2 regions of the Pseudomonas tritici genome follow, and region 1 is predicted to be linked to the other one. Evidence: riboswitches for the same ligand, from Rfam matches in the RefSeq annotation. Region 1 holds a riboswitch; the other holds the start of a gene.
What was found. Region 1 has a riboswitch for cobalamin ahead of cobW (cobalamin biosynthesis protein CobW). Riboswitches for the same ligand answer to the same signal wherever they lie in the genome.
Positions count from the first base shown of each region.

Region 2: another riboswitch for cobalamin. It lies ahead of cobO (cob(I)yrinic acid a,c-diamide adenosyltransferase); the one in region 1 lies ahead of cobW (cobalamin biosynthesis protein CobW).

Region 1 is NZ_CP077084.1:2,962,796-2,970,671, forward strand. Features, by position in the region: gene HU722_RS13200 (M10 family metallopeptidase C-terminal domain-containing protein) at 1-1,018, shown strand, start outside; cobalamin riboswitch at 1,187-1,386, shown strand; gene cobW (cobalamin biosynthesis protein CobW) at 1,479-2,540, shown strand; gene cobN (cobaltochelatase subunit CobN) at 2,544-6,305, shown strand; gene HU722_RS13215 (magnesium chelatase ATPase subunit I) at 6,305-7,303, shown strand; gene HU722_RS13220 (vWA domain-containing protein) at 7,357-7,876, shown strand, end outside.
Region 2 is NZ_CP077084.1:4,661,803-4,669,678, forward strand. Features, by position in the region: gene bluB (5,6-dimethylbenzimidazole synthase) at 1-518, opposite strand, end outside; gene HU722_RS21115 (cobyrinic acid a,c-diamide synthase CobB) at 515-1,918, opposite strand; gene cobO (cob(I)yrinic acid a,c-diamide adenosyltransferase) at 1,915-2,526, opposite strand; cobalamin riboswitch at 2,606-2,864, opposite strand; gene HU722_RS21125 (PQQ-dependent sugar dehydrogenase) at 2,964-4,277, shown strand; gene HU722_RS21130 (C40 family peptidase) at 4,353-4,892, opposite strand; gene HU722_RS21135 (C40 family peptidase) at 5,038-5,667, opposite strand; gene hda (DnaA regulatory inactivator Hda) at 5,877-6,581, opposite strand; gene HU722_RS21145 (AI-2E family transporter) at 6,785-7,858, opposite strand.

The sequences.
Region 1 (7,876 bases):
CAACAACGAGGGCCCCGCGGTTGCTTTTGGCCAGTACCCAGGCCAAGACGGTAAAGTGTTCATCAATCCCCACTATGGCACCAATACTTCTCCTGCACTTCATAATCATGGCCGATATACACTAACCCATGAAATAGGCCATACGTTGGGTCTTGCGCACCCCGCAGACTATGACGCTTCTAATTCTACCTCTCCCAGTTACGCTCGCAGTGCCGTTTATGCGCAGGATACTCGTGGTCATACTGTCATGAGCTACTTCGACGCTCACGAAGGTGGTCAGAACCATAAAGAAAATTACTCTGCTGCTCCATTGATGGGTGATATTGCTGCTGCCCAGCGTTTGTATGGTGCCAATTACAGGACGCGCAATTCAGACACCACTTACGGTTTTAACTCCAATTCGGGTCGAGACTATTATCAACTCAATAATCCCAATGATACGGCACTCTTCTGCGTGTGGGACGGTGGCGGTAACGATACGTTGGATTGTTCCAAGTATCGCCAAAACCAGACTATCAACCTCAACCCTGAATCCTATTCCGATGTTGGAGGCTTGCGGGGGAATGTTTCTATCGCCAAAGGCGTTACGCTGGAGAACGCAATCGGCGGTTCTGGCCATGATGTGATCATCGGTAATCATGCAGACAACATGCTCAAGGGGGGAGCGGGCGCTGATTGGCTCAGGGGGGGAGGGGGGGCAGATACCTTTGTCTACGACAACGTCAGCGACTCCACACTGGAACGCCCTGACCAGATCATGGACTTTGTGAGTGGCACCGACAAAATCGACATTTCGGTCTTGTTGAAAAACGCCGGTATTACCGCGTTAACGTTTGTAAAGCGGCTGTCGGGTGAGCCGGGTCAAGCCGTTCTGCATTACAACCGCAACACCAACGAGTCGAGGTTGGCTATCGATCTGACGGGCAACGGCCGTTTTGACTTTTTCCTCAAAAGCCGCGGTCCGATAAATACACCCGATATCGTCAGTAACGTCCCGATTATGTGGCGTTATTCCTGAAAAAGAGCTTCCAAGATGCCGGATTTTTCCTGATGAGGGTGCGAGCTGAATGCGCGTTACGGCGGCATTCCCCGCCATTTGTTCGCGGGCATATGGCGGGTTTGTTATTCGTGTTTCGTGATATTCAAGCAATCGCTACACCGACATTGACCGGCTGTCACTCACTGCGTAGCCTTGCACCTTCGAGGTTCTTCGGCCCAGGCCGAAGCTAAGAAGGGAACGCGGTCCAAGCCGCGGCTGCCCCCGCAACTGTGAAGGGTTTATCTGACTGCCACGCCACTGCCGATACGGCGGGAAGGCGCAGCCAGCGCCGGTCGCAAGACCCGCAAGCCCCAAGCCAGGAGACCTGCCTCGCAACCGATTTTCAATTCAACCGGGCGGGGTGATCCGGTGACGAAATCCGCTGCTGCGCGCCGTCGCAGGGCCTATCGTCCCGTATGCCCGCCCCAAAGGGCATCCGATGAAAACACTGGCCAAACTCCCTGTCACCATCGTTACCGGCTTTCTCGGCTCGGGCAAAACCACCTTGCTGCGTCATATGCTCGACAACGCCCAGGGCCGTCGCATTGCCGTGATCGTCAACGAATTCGGTGAACTGGGCATTGACGGTGAAATCCTCAAGCAGTGTTCCATTGGTTGCACCGAAGAAGAAGCCAGCGGCCGCGTGTACGAATTGGCCAACGGCTGCCTGTGCTGCACCGTGCAGGAAGAATTCTTCCCGGTGATGCGCGAACTGGTCGCCCGTCGCGGTGACCTTGACCATATCCTGATTGAAACCTCCGGCCTGGCCCTGCCAAAGCCTCTGGTGCAAGCCTTCCAGTGGCCGGAAATCCGCAGCGCCTGCACCGTTGATGCGGTGATTACCGTGGTCGACAGCCCGGCCGTGGCCGCTGGCACGTTCGCGGCATTCCCGGATCAAGTGGATGCCCAGCGCAAACTCGACCCGAACCTGGACCACGAATCGCCACTGCACGAACTGTTCGCTGACCAACTGGCCAGCGCCGACCTGGTGATCCTCAATAAATCCGACCTGATCAGCCCTGAAGACTTGGCCCGGGTGCGCTTGGAAGTCGCCGAAGAGCTGCCGCCGGCGGTAAAGATCATCGAAGCCAGCAGCGGTCGCGTGCCGTTGGACGTATTGATTGGCCTGGGCGCTGGCTCTGAAGAGCACATCGACGGTCGTCACAGCCATCACGATCACCACCACGAGGGCGAGGACGATCATGACCACGATGCCTTCGACTCCATTTCCATCGACCTGCCGCAGGCTGACGAAGCGCTGCTGCTCGATGCGCTGACCCAATTGGTCGTGCAACACGGCATCCTGCGCGTCAAAGGCTTCGCCGCTATTCCGAACAAGCCGATGCGCCTGCTGATCCAGGGCGTGGGCACGCGTTTCGACAAACACTTTGACCGCGCCTGGGGCGCCGACGAAGCCCGCATAACGCGGCTGGTGCTGATCGGCCAGGCGCTGGACGCGGCGGGCCTTGAAGCGCAATTGCGCGCCGCCCTCAGCGTTTAACCCATGCACCTGCTCAGGACCCAGCCCGGTGGTTTCGTCTCGGACGACAATATTGCCGACCTTGGCCAAACCCCCGCTGAACTGGTGATCCTGTGCAGCGGCGATTCGAGCCTCGCACTGCTGGCCGAAGCGGCCCAGCACTTGCCGGACGATTACCCGACGTTTCGCCTGGCCAACCCGATGCAGGTGCAGAATCATGCCTCGGTCGACCTGTACGTCGATGAGGTGTTGCGCCACGCCAAGGTCATCCTGATTTCGCTGCATGGTGGCATTGGTTATTGGCGTTACGGCATCGAGCGTCTGGTGGAGTTGGCGGAACGCGGCGTGCAACTGATCCTGGTGCCGGGGTGTGATCGCCCGGACCCTGAGCTCAGCGGCTTGAGCACTGTTGGCGCACAGGCGCGTGACCGCCTGTGGCACTTCCTACGCCAGGGTGGCTTGGCTAACGCGCTGGATTTTTACCGCTGCCTGGCCAGTGCTTACCTGGGCCGCGACTATGCCTGGGCTGAACCGCAAACCCTGCCGCGCACGGCGATTTATCACCCGCGCAACGCCAATGCTCGCCTGAATGATTGGCAGGCGGATTGGAACGCTGATTGGCCGGTGGCGGCGGTGCTGTTCTACCGCTCGCATTTGCAGGCGGCCAATACCGGCTTTATTGATGTGTTCTGCCAGCGCTTGCAGGCGGCGGGGTTAAACCCGTTGCCGATGGCGGTGGCCAGTTTGAAAGAGCCCGGCTGCCTGACGGTGGTCGAGGATTGGCTGGATGAGGTCGGCGCGGCGGTGATCCTCAACACCACCGGCTTTGCCCAATCCAGCCCCGAAGCGCCGCACGTGCGTCCGTTTCGCCGCAATATTCCGGTGATCCAGGCGATCTGCGCCCAAGACAATCAGCCCGGCTGGGAGGCCAGTGCGCAAGGCCTCGGCCCGCGCGATCTGGCGATGCACATTGCGTTGCCGGAGCTGGACGGGCGCATCATCAGCCGGCCGATCAGCTTCAAGGACCTGGCCTGGCGCAGCGAGCGCAGCCAGTCGGATGTGGTGTGCTATCGGGCAGCGCCCGAGCGTATGGATTTCGTGGCTGAGCTGGCGCGGCGCTGGGTCGAACTCGCGCGGGTGCCGAATGCGCACAAGCGTATCGCATTGATCCTCGCCAACTACCCGACCCGCGATGGCCGTATCGGTAACGGCGTAGGCCTGGATACGCCTGCAGCGGCGCTGAATATCCTGCGTGCCCTACAGGCCGAAGGCTATCCGCTGCCGGACACCTTGCCCGACAGCGGCACTGCACTGATTCATCAACTGCTGGGCGGTGTCACCAACGACCTGGACAGTCTCGACCTGCGTCCGTGCCATCAAAGCCTGGGCCTGGACGACTACGAGACACTGTTCAGTCGCTTGCCCGAGGCCAATCGCCAAGCGGTGATGGAGCGCTGGGGCACGCCTCATAACGATCCGATGTTCCGTGAAGGTCGCATGATGATCGCCGGTCTGCGCCTAGGGCTGACCTTCGTCGGTATCCAGCCGGCACGAGGTTACCAGGTGGACGCCAGCGCGGTGTACCACGACCCGGACTTGGTGCCACCCCATGGCTATCTGGCGTTCTACTTCTGGTTGCGCCACACCTACGGCGCCCACGGCGTGATCCACGTGGGCAAGCACGGCAACCTGGAGTGGCTGCCGGGCAAGGGCGTGGGCCTGTCGGAAAACTGCTGGCCCGATGCGCTGCTGGGCCCGCTGCCGAATATCTACCCGTTTATCGTAAATGACCCGGGCGAGGGCGCCCAGGCTAAACGACGCACCCAGGCGGTAATCATCGATCACTTGATGCCGCCGCTGACCCGCGCCGAAACCTACGGCCCGTTGCGTGACCTGGAGTTGTTGGCCGACGAGTATTACGAGGCGCAACTGCTCGATCCACGCCGCGCCCTGGAATTGCAGAAAGACATCCTCAAGCTGGTGCGCGAAACCCGTATCGACCAGGAGCTTGAGCTGGACAAGGACGCCGACGCCGCCATCTGGCTGCCGCGCCTCGATACCTACCTGTGTGACTTAAAGGAATCGCAGATCCGCGACGGCCTGCACATCTTTGGCGAGTCGCCTGAAGGCCGCTTGCGTATCGACACCTTGCTCGCCTTGCTGCGCATCCCGCGTGGTGACGGCCGAGGTCCGCAATCGAGCGTACTGCGGGTGTTGGCCAAGGCTTTCGAGCTGGACTTCGACCCACTCGACTGCGCCCTGGCCGAACCCTGGACCGGGCGTCGGCCCGACGTGTTGCTGAACATCGATGAGCAGTTGTGGCGCACCGCCGGCGATACCCGCGAGCGCTTGGAGTTGTATGCAGCGCGGTTGATCGAACAGGCGCTGGAAGGGCCGCTTGAACAGTTGGAAGCGCCCGGTTGGGAGGAGGTGAAGGCGGTGATTGAAAGTCTGCGCAAGGTGGTGGCGCCGTGCCTGGACGCCTGTGGCCCGGCAGAAATGCGCGGGCTGCTGGACGCCTTGAGCGGCCGCTTCGTGCCTGCCGGCCCCAGTGGCGCACCGAGTCGTGGGCGTTTGGATGTGCTGCCGACCGGACGCAACTTTTTCACCGTCGACGTGCGCAACCTGCCGACCACTACGGCCTGGCGCATCGGCTTCCAGTCGGCCAACCTGATTCTTGAGCGGCACCTGCAAGACCATGGCGACCACCTGCGCCAGCTCGGCCTGTCGGTGTGGGGCACCGCCACCATGCGCACCGGCGGCGACGATATCGCTCAGGCCATGGCGCTGATGGGTGTGAGGCCGGTGTGGGCGACGGGCAGCCAGCGCGTGGACGACTTTGAAATCCTGCCGATCAGCCTGTTGGACCGTCCGCGCGTTGACGTCACGTTGCGCGTGTCTGGCTTTTTCCGTGACGCCTTCGCCAACCTGATCCGCCTGTTCGACGCGGCGGTGCAGGCGGTGGCCGCGCTGGACGAACCAGACGACATGAACCCGCTGGCGGCCAAAGTGCGCAGTGAACGTGAGGCGTTGCTCAAGTCGGGCCTGGACGCCGAAGCCGCGGCGAAACAGGCCGGCTGGCGCATCTTCGGCGCGAAACCCGGTGCCTATGGTGCGGGTGTGCAGGGCGCGATCGATGGTCGCCTGTGGCAAAGCCGCGAAGACCTGGCCGAGGTCTATTTGAACTGGGGTGGTTACGCCTACGGCGGCTCCGATGAGGGCACCGCCGCCCGCGAGCAATTCGCCCAGCGCTTGAGCCAGGTGCAGGCGGTGTTGCAGAACCAGGACAACCGCGAGCACGACCTGCTCGACTCCAATGATTACTACCAGTTCCAGGGCGGCATGCTCGCCGCCGTGGAAACCCTGAGCGGCGAAAAGGCCGCCAGTTACCACGGTGACCACAGCCAACCGGACCTGCCGAAGATCCGAACGCTGAAGGAAGAGCTGAACCGGGTGATCCGTTCCCGCGCCGCCAACCCCAAGTGGATCGACGGCGTGAAGCGCCATGGCTATAAAGGTGCGTTTGAAATGGCCGCGACCGTGGACAATCTGTTCGCGTTCGATGCCACCACCGCGCTGATCGACGATCATCAATACGCCTTGCTCGCCGACGCCTACCTGCTGGACCCTGACACCCGGGCCTTTGTGCAACAGCACAATCCCGGCGCCCTGCGTGACATGACCGAACGCATGCTGGAAGCGCAGCAACGTGGCCAGTGGCAAGAGCCGGGGGCTTATAAAGAAGCGTTGGAAAACCTGTTGCTGGATATAGAAGAAGACAGCTGATGACTGATATTCCACATTTTCCGCTGTCCGCCGTGGTCGGCGCCGACAACTTGAAGTTGGCCCTGTGCCTGACTGCCATCGACCCGAAGATCGGCGGCGTGCTGATCGAAGGCCCACGCGGCATGGCCAAGTCCACCTTGGCGCGGGGCCTGGCGGACCTGCTGGCCAGTGGTCAATTCGTCACCTTGCCCTTGGGCGCTACCGAAGAGCGGCTGGTGGGAACGCTGGACCTGGACGCCGCATTGGGCGAAGGCCGCGCGCAGTTTTCCCCCGGCGTCTTGGCCAAGGCTGACGGCGGCGTGCTGTATGTCGATGAAGTCAACTTGCTGGCCGATCACCTGGTGGACCTGCTGCTCGACGTGGCGGCCAGCGGCACCAACCTGATCGAGCGTGACGGCATCTCCCATCGCCATTCGGCGCGTTTTGTACTGATCGGCACCATGAACCCGGAGGAGGGCGAGTTACGCCCGCAACTGCTCGACCGCTTCGGTTTCAACGTGGCTTTGAGTGGGCAGACCCTGCCAGCCGAGCGCGGGCAAATCATCCGTCGTCGCCTGGATTTCGACAGCGACCCGGCGGCGTTCTGCGCGCACTGGGCAGCGCCCCAAGCCGCCCTGCGCGAGCGCTGCACCCAGGCGCGGGCGCGACTCGACACTATCGAACTGGATGACCAGGCACTGGCGCAGATCACCGAGCGGTGCTTTGCCGCCGGTGTCGATGGCTTGCGTGCGGATCTGGTTTGGCTGCGCGGCGCCAGGGCGCATGCGGCATGGCGCGGGGCGAATGCCATCGCCGAGGAGGACATTGAAGCCGTCGCCGAGTTTGCCCTGCGCCATCGCCGCCAGGCACCATCGCCGCCGTCTAATGCGCCGAGCGAAGGGCAGTCGCCAACGTCCTCCGACACGTCGCCGGGTCAAGGCCAATGGGGTGACATGCCCGCACCGGCCCTGCCCACGGGCGCACGCCGGGATGTACCCACCTGGCCAAAAAAGCCCTAGGCATTCGCCCTCGACCTGACGCGGGGGCGGATGCCCGGCCCAAGGCAGGGCGGCTGGATAGAGGCAGGCACGGTAAGGCGCGGAGTGCGAAACAGGGTTCGATCAATTGGCCGGGCACTTTGCTCGATGGCCGGCCGCAATCGCGAGAAGATCTACGGTTTCACCTGCGCAGTCGCTCGCCCCATGAATTATGGCTGGTGATTGTCGATGCGTCGGCGTCGACCCGGCGCCATCGCGCGCTCACCGATGCCAAAGGTTTGCTGGCCCAGTTGTTTGATGACGCCTACCGCCAACGCGCGCGGATGGCCTTGTTGACGGCCAGCGGGCAATCGCCCAAATGGCAGGTACAGGGGCTGAAAGCGGCGAAGGGTTTGGCCGGATGGCTGGACCAGTTGGGGGCGGGCGGGGGCACGCCGTTGCTCGCGGCGCTGACTGAGGCTGGGCATTGGCTGGCGGTGCGACGTGAGCGGTTTCCGACTGAGGAGCAGCGGTTGTTGGTGATTACCGATGGCCGGCTTAAGGATGTCGCAGGACTGCCGTTGCTGGAGTGCTCGGGAGTGTTGATAGATATCG
Region 2 (7,876 bases), 1.7 Mb from region 1:
TTCGCGCCGGGCGGCAAACCGAGCAGATCGGCCAGGGCCTGGGGTTCGAACAGCGAAACCCAGCCCATGCCGAGGCCTTCGACGCGAGCCGCCAGCCACAGATTCTGGATGGCACAGGCCAGCGAGGCCATGTCCATTTCCGGCAAGGTACGACGGCCGAAGATGTGCCGCTCACGGTCATCCATCAGCGCCGCCACCAGCACTTCGGCGCAGTCGTGGATGCCTTCGACCTTGAGCTTCATGAACGCGTCGGAGCGCTCGCCCAGGGCTTCGGCGGTGCGTACGCGCTCCTCTTCTACTAACTGCTGAATCTGCCCACGCAGTTGGCGATCGCTGATGCGGATGAAGCGCCAGGGCTGCATCAGGCCGACGCTGGGGGCCTGGTGCGCGGCCTGGAGCAGACGGTGCAGCAATTCGGGGGCGACAGCGCCGCCGCTGAAGTGGCGCATGTCACGGCGTTCGGCGATGGCGCGGTAGACGGCGTCGCGGTCGGCCTGGGGGAAGGCGTTGTCCGTCATGGCCTCTTCGCGGGCAAGTCGAATCGTCGCACCGCCCCTCCCACATTTTGATCTGTGAACACTGTCGATGTGGGAGCTGGCTTGCCTGCGATAGCGACATCACGGTCTGGCGCAAACAGTGCGGCTACAGCGGCTGGATTCGACGGGAAATAAAAATGCACGTAAGAAGCCGTCATCCGCCCCTGACGGTAAACCGCCTCAGCCCCGCGCCCACCATTGGGGCTCACCCCCCTGGCAATCGGCTGCCAGTCGGTGCTGGTCAGCGAATGGTGATAGGTGTGACCACGCAGTGTGCCTTCCGGCAACTCGACGCTTTGCAGCGCCAGGGCCGCCAGTTTCTTTTGCATCACCGCATCGCCCTGCAACAGGCCCACCAGTTCGGCGCGGGTGCCGTCGACATCGGTGAGCGAGTCCAGCAGGTAGAGCATGCCGCCGCATTCGGCGAGCAAGGGTTTGCCGGCCGCATGGTGAGCGCGGATCGCGTCGAGCATTGGGGCGTTTTCCGACAGCGCCTGGTGGTGCAGTTCCGGGTAACCGCCGGGCAGGTAGAGGCTGTCGGCATGAGGCAATGCGCGATCGTGAATGGGCGAGAAAAACTTCAGCTCGGCGCCCATGGCCCGCAGCAGATCAAGACTGGCGCCGTAGGTAAAAGCGAAGGCTTCGTCGCGGGCCACCGCAATACGCACACCCTTGAGCAGTGGCTCGGCCTCGATCACTTCCGGTGCAGCAAAGGTCACCGGCGGCGGCAAGGCCACTTCGCAACTGCTGCCCAAGGCTTGGGCGGCGGCGTCAAGGCGCACATCAAGGTCATTCAGTTCGCTGGCTTGCACCAGGCCCAGGTGACGGCTAGGCAGCTCTATACCGGTCTCGCGGGACAACGCGCCGTACCAGCGCAGGCCTTCGGTGAGGCTGCCTTCCAGCAATTGCGCATGACGCAGCGTGCCAACGCGGTTGGCCAGCACCCCGGCGAACGGCAAGTCCGGCTGATAACGCGCCAGGCCCAGGGCCAAGGCGCCAAAGGTCTGGGCCATGGCCGTGCCGTCAATAACGCCCAGTACCGGCACGCCGAAGTGTCGCGCCAGGTCGGCGCTGGAAGGGGTGCCGTCAAATAAGCCCATCACGCCTTCGATCAGGATCAAGTCGGCCTCGCCCGCTGCTTCCCACAGCAGGCGGCGACTTTCCTGCTCGCCCACCATCCACATGTCCAATTGATACACCGGCGCACCGCTGGCGCGCTCGTGGATCATCGGGTCGAGGAAATCCGGGCCGCATTTGAACACGCGCACCTTGCGACCCAGGTTGCGGTGCAATCGGGCCAGCGCGGCGGTGACGGTGGTTTTGCCCTGGCCGGACGCCGGTGCGGCGATCAATACGGCCGGGCAATGACGGGGCTGATTCAAAGTTCGACGCCCTTCTGTGCCTTGATACCGGCCTGGAACGCGTGCTTGAGCATGCCCATTTCGGTGACGGTGTCACCCATTTCGATCAACTCAGGCTTGGCGCCACGGCCGGTGACCACCACGTGCTGCATCGGCGGGCGGGCCTGCAAGTCACTGAGCACCTGGTCCAGTTCGAGGTAGCCGTGCTTGAGGGCGATGTTCAGCTCATCCAGCACGACCATGCCGATGCTCGGGTCTTGCAGCAGTTCGCGGGACACCGCCCAGGCGGCTTCGGCCGCGGCGATGTCACGTTGGCGATCCTGGGTTTCCCAGGTGAAGCCTTCGCCCATGACGTGGAAACGTACTTGCTCGGGGAATCGGCGGAAGAACAACTCTTCACCGGTGCTGTGACGCCCCTTGATGAACTGCACCACGCCGCACTGCATGCCGTGGCCCATGGCCCGGGCCAGCATGCCGAACGCGGAGCTGCTCTTGCCTTTGCCGTTGCCGGTGAGCACCAGCAGCAAGCCGCACTCGTTGGGGGAATTGGCAATGCGTTCGTCGATCACGGCTTTTTTGCGCAGCATGCGCGCCAGGTGGCGTTCGTCGCGGTCGGGGGAATCGGTCATGACAGCTCTCCGTTGGGGCTGGACAAAAACGGCGGGCAGGAAAAAAGAAAAACAGACAGCCAAGCATCGCCCACCGTGATGCTGTTGGATGTAACAGGCCGGTCTCCGGGCTCATGAGTGGCGCCGTTGCCCTCGTATAGAGAGCGCGCAGGCCAACGCTACGCCTTCCCATATCGCTGGCGATACAGTGGCAAAAGGCAGCGTCTTGACTCATTTACCGTTGCGGGGGCAGCGCCGGAATCGCGGCAGCACTGTGTACAAGTGCGCTCACTCACCGGCTTCCCTGTTTCACTCGGTCGACCCATTGGTCACAGAGCACCTGGAACAAGCCGCGAAGGTTAGTGGGTTGGGGGTGGAGCGTCAATGAAAGCTGACCTTGCACTTGAACCATCGCACCGCCGACCTCCTCTACCCTTACAGGTATTAAGGAGAACACCATGCATAAAACAAGACTTGCCCTACTCATCCTGGTCGCCGGCACCCTCGCCGCCTGCGGTGAAAGCTCCACCCTCCAGGTCTCCGACGGTACCGGGCCTTCGCCCAAGTTGCCGGAACCGAACAAAACCCTGATCCCCACCGTCAATATCGCCCCCGCCATCGGTTGGCCCGAGGGCGTGAAGCCAACGGCCGCCGCCGGTACCCAGGTTGCGGCGTTTGCCGAAGGCCTGGACCATCCGCGCTGGCTGTATGTGCTACCAAATGGCGATGTGCTGGTAGCGGAAACCAACGCGCCGCCCAAGCCGGATGACTCCAAGGGCGTTCGTGGCTGGGTCATGGAGAAAGTCATGGGCCGCGCTGGCGCCGGGGTGCCGAGCCCGAATCGCATCACGCTACTGCGTGACGCCGACCACGACGGCGTCGCAGAGACGCGCACGGTATTCCTGGAGAATCTCAATTCGCCGTTTGGCATGACACTGGTCGGCAACGACCTGTACGTCGCTGACTCGGACAAGCTGCTGCGTTTCCCCTATCAACCGGGTGACACTGCGATCAAGCAAGCCGGCACCAACGTCGTCGACCTGCCGGGCGGGCCTCTGAACCACCACTGGACGAAAAACGTGGTGGCCAGCAAGGACGGCACCAAGCTGTACGTGAGCGTGGGTTCCAATAGCAACGTCGGTGAAAACGGCCTGCAAGCGGAAGAAGGCCGGGCGGCGATCTGGGAAGTCGATCGCGCCAGCGGCGAGCACCGCATCTTCGCCTCCGGCCTGCGCAACCCGAACGGTATGGCGTGGGAGCCGCAGAGCGGTAAGTTGTGGACGGCAGTCAACGAGCGTGACGAAATCGGCAGCGACCTGGTGCCGGACTACATCACCTCGGTCAAGGATGGCGGCTTCTATGGCTGGCCGTTCAGCTACTACGGGCAGCATGTGGATGTGCGGGTCAATCCGCAGAATTTGGACTTGGTGGCCAAGGCGATCGCGCCGGATTACGCGGTAGGCCCGCACACCGCATCCCTGGGGCTGACGTTTGCCGAGGGCAGCAAACTCCCTGCGCAGTTCAGTAACGGCGCGTTTATCGGCCAGCATGGTTCGTGGAATCGCAAGCCGCACAGTGGCTACAAGGTGATCTTCGTGCCGTTCGAGGGTGGGCAGCCTAAAGGGCCGCCGGTGGACGTGCTGACGGGGTTCCTCGATAAGGACGAGAAAGCCATGGGCCGCCCGGTGGGCGTGGTGATTGACCAGCAGGGGGATTTGCTGGTGGCCGATGATGTGGGGAATAAGGTATGGCGGGTGTCGGCCGCTAGATAGCGGAGCAGCAAGCCTCACGCTTGAAGCTGCAAGCAGGCATTGCGCCTTTTTGCAGCTGACAGCTCGTAGCTGCCGCTAGGGATTACGCGCCAGATTCGCCGGCAACACACGCTTGGCACTCAGGTACGCATTCTGCCAATACGCCTTGGACAAGGTATCCAGCTTCACCGTACCGCCCGTTTGCGGCGCGTGCACAAAGCGCCCTTCCCCCACGTAGATCCCGGCGTGGCTGACCTGTGAACCACCACCGGTGGCGAAGAACAGCAGGTCGCCGGTCTGCAGGTTCTGCTCGCTGACGTCCTGGGCGCGCATTACGATCAGTTCACGCGTAGTACGCGGCAATGAGATGCCGGCAGCGTCGCGAAACACAAAACCAATCAAACCGCTGCAATCAAACCCGGAGTCCGGCGTGTTGCCGCCCCAACGATAAGGCGTGCCGACCAGACCCAGCGCGCGGAAGAGCACATCTTCAGCCGCAGGCGAGAAATTCTGGGTGGAATAGTTGAACACCGGCTTAGGCTTCACCGCGACAGGCGCGGGCGGCGGTGGGCGGCTTGCACAGGCGCTGAGCAGCGCGGCGCAAACAATAAGAATCAGGCGGGCCGAGGTCGACATGTGCAGAACAATCCTGGTCTGGATGCGGCTTTTCGCTGCCGAACGCTGAAAACCAGAACGCGCAAGCAAAGCTCGCGCGAACGGATTACAACAATGTCCAGGGATTCTAGCGCTTACACGTCAAACTTCAAGTATCACTTTAAGTTTACTTGCTAGCGGTAACCGTCGTCGGGGCCATGGCGAGTGCGCGCTTGGCTTCGATGAAGGTTTTGCTCCAGTAGCTATCACCCAGGTTGTCGACTCGAACACCGCCACTGCGACGGCTGCTGGAGTGGATAAACTGGTTATCGCCCAAGTAGATACCGGCATGGCTGACGCGACCACGACCTGCCGTACTAAAGAAAAGCAGATCACCGGGCTTGAGGTTGTTTCGCGCGACCAACGGTGCATTCACGTTGATCATTTCGCGAGTGGAGCGTGGCAGGTTCATGCCCGCTTCTTCACGAAACAGGTAGCCGATGAAACCGCTGCAGTCGAAACCGGCTTCGGAAGTACCGCCGAAACGGTAACGGGTACCGATCAGGGACATGCCGCGTTCGAGGATGCTGTCGGCGAGAACTGGAAGCTGGTAAGGCTTGCTGCCGGAGAAATTGGCCAATTCTTTTTCAGTTGCCAGCTCTTCTTCGTAAACAGAAGCAGACTGTGCAGCAACAAATTTGGCCTGGTTTTGAACCTGTGGTTTTTGCTGTTCTGCCACCTGTTGAGGGTGGGAGGCGCAACCAAACAACAGGGTAACGAGTGCGAGAGGCACGAGGGGTGCGAAGCGATTTAGCATGGGCACGACCGTGGCTGGTATGTAAAGAAGCCGAGACTATGCCTTCTATCACATCGATTTGCAAATTCAATCGTGGTCTATGTGACTTCCCGATTGGACTATGCCATCTAAGCCGTAATTCCATTTATCGATTGAAATGCGTGACCAATACGGTTCAAACGCAGGTTTTCTGGCGCCTGAAAATTGCCGAACCCCGTCAATTCAATGGGTTACCAGCCCAACGTTTCTTTCAGGAAAGGGATCGTCAATTTTCGTTGAGCCTGCAAGGAAGCCTGATCGAGTTGCTCGAGCAAATCGAATAAGGCGCTCATGCTGCGTGTGCCACGGGTAAGGATGAAATGCCCCACCTCGTCGGTGAGATGCAGGCCGCGACGCGACGCGCGCAATTGCAAGGCGCGCAGTTTGTCCTCGTCGGACAGCGGGCGCATCTGGAAGATCAGCGCCAGGGTCAGACGCGACTTGAGGTCAGCCAGCTTGATCGGAAGTTCACGTGGGGAAGTCGAGGCGGCAATCAATAAACGCCGACCGCTGTCACGCAGGCGGTTGAACAGGTGAAACAGCGCCTCTTCCCAGTCTGCCTTGCCGGCGATCGCTTGCAGATCGTCCAGGCACACCAGCTCGTATTGCTCGAGGTGGTCGAAGATGCCGATGCCACGGTCCATCAACTCAGCCAGGGGCAGGTAAACCGCTGGCTCGCCCATCTGCTCGAAACGCAGGCACGCGGCCTGCAACAGGTGAGTACGCCCTACGCCGTGCTTGCCCCACAGATAGATCAGGCTTTCGGTCCACCCGGCGTCGGCTTCGCAGAGCCGCTCGACATAGCCGAGTGCAGCGGCATTGGCGCCTGGGTAGTAGTTGATAAAGGTGGCGTCATCACGCAGACGCACACCCAAGGGCAGCTGAATCGGTTTCATGCTGACTGAACGGCTCCAAACGAACCGTTAGTGGCCTCTGTGTAAAGTTTGCAAAGTTTATACCCGTGACGCCGGGCGCACAATGCAGCAGACCGCAAGCAAAATCAAAGGTTTGCGTTAACTTGTTGGATTTGTGCAGATTGTTTGGCGCCGTTGCTCCAGAAACAACAAACCCGGCCTTGGCCGGGTTTGTTACGAAGCGGTTACAGCTCGGGGTCTTCAACGCCGGTATACACATCCGAATCCTTGTACAGATCGTGCATATGGCGCACCAGCACCATGATCACCGCCGCCACCGGCAGTGCCAGCAGGATGCCGGTAAACCCGAACAGCTCACCGCCCGCCAGGATTGCAAAGATCACCGCCACCGGGTGCAGGCCAATCCGGTCGCCCACCAGCAAGGGCGTGAGCACCATGCCTTCCAGCGCCTGGCCGACCATGAACACCGCAACAATCCCCAGCATCGGGTACAAGTCACCGCCAAACTGGAACAGCCCGGCCACCAGCGCCGCGCCGATACCGATCACAAAGCCCATGTACGGCACGATAGCGGCCAGGCCGGCGATCAGGCCGATCAACAAGCCCAGCTCCAGACCGATCGCCATCAAGCCGCCAGCATAGATGATGCCCAGCGCCAGCATCACCAGCAGTTGGCCACGCACAAACGCGCCCAACACCTCATGACACTCGCCTGCCAAGGAAACAATGCGCTCCTCACGATCGCGCGGTAGCAGGCTGCGGATCTTGGCCATCATGATGTCCCAGTCGCGCAGCAGGTAGAACGCCACGACCGGGATCAGCACCAGGTTGGTCAACCAACCGATCAGCGCCAGGCTGGACGCAGTTGCCTGGCTGAGGATGACACCGACGATATCGGTGGTCTGGCCCATGTGTTCGCTGATCGCCGCCTTGACCTTGTCGAACTTCCAGAAGCCGTCCGACAGCCCGAGCTTGGCCTGGGCCCACGGCATTGCCGTGTGTTGCAGCCAATCGAGCATCTGCGGCGCCAGTTCATACAAGCGATACAGCTGCTTGGCCAGCATGGGTACCAGCACCAATACCAATGCCGTGATGATCAAGGTAAACAGCGCAAACACTGCCACTACCCCCAGGGTACGCGACAAGCCAGCCTTTTCCAGGCGATCCACCACGGGATCGAACAGATACGCCAGCAGCAACGCAACCAGGAACGGCGTCAGGATCGAATGCAGCAGGAACACAAAGACGCACAGCAGGACAATCCCGCCAAGCCACACCCAACGACGCGTATCCGCCATAAACCACTCCATCTATAT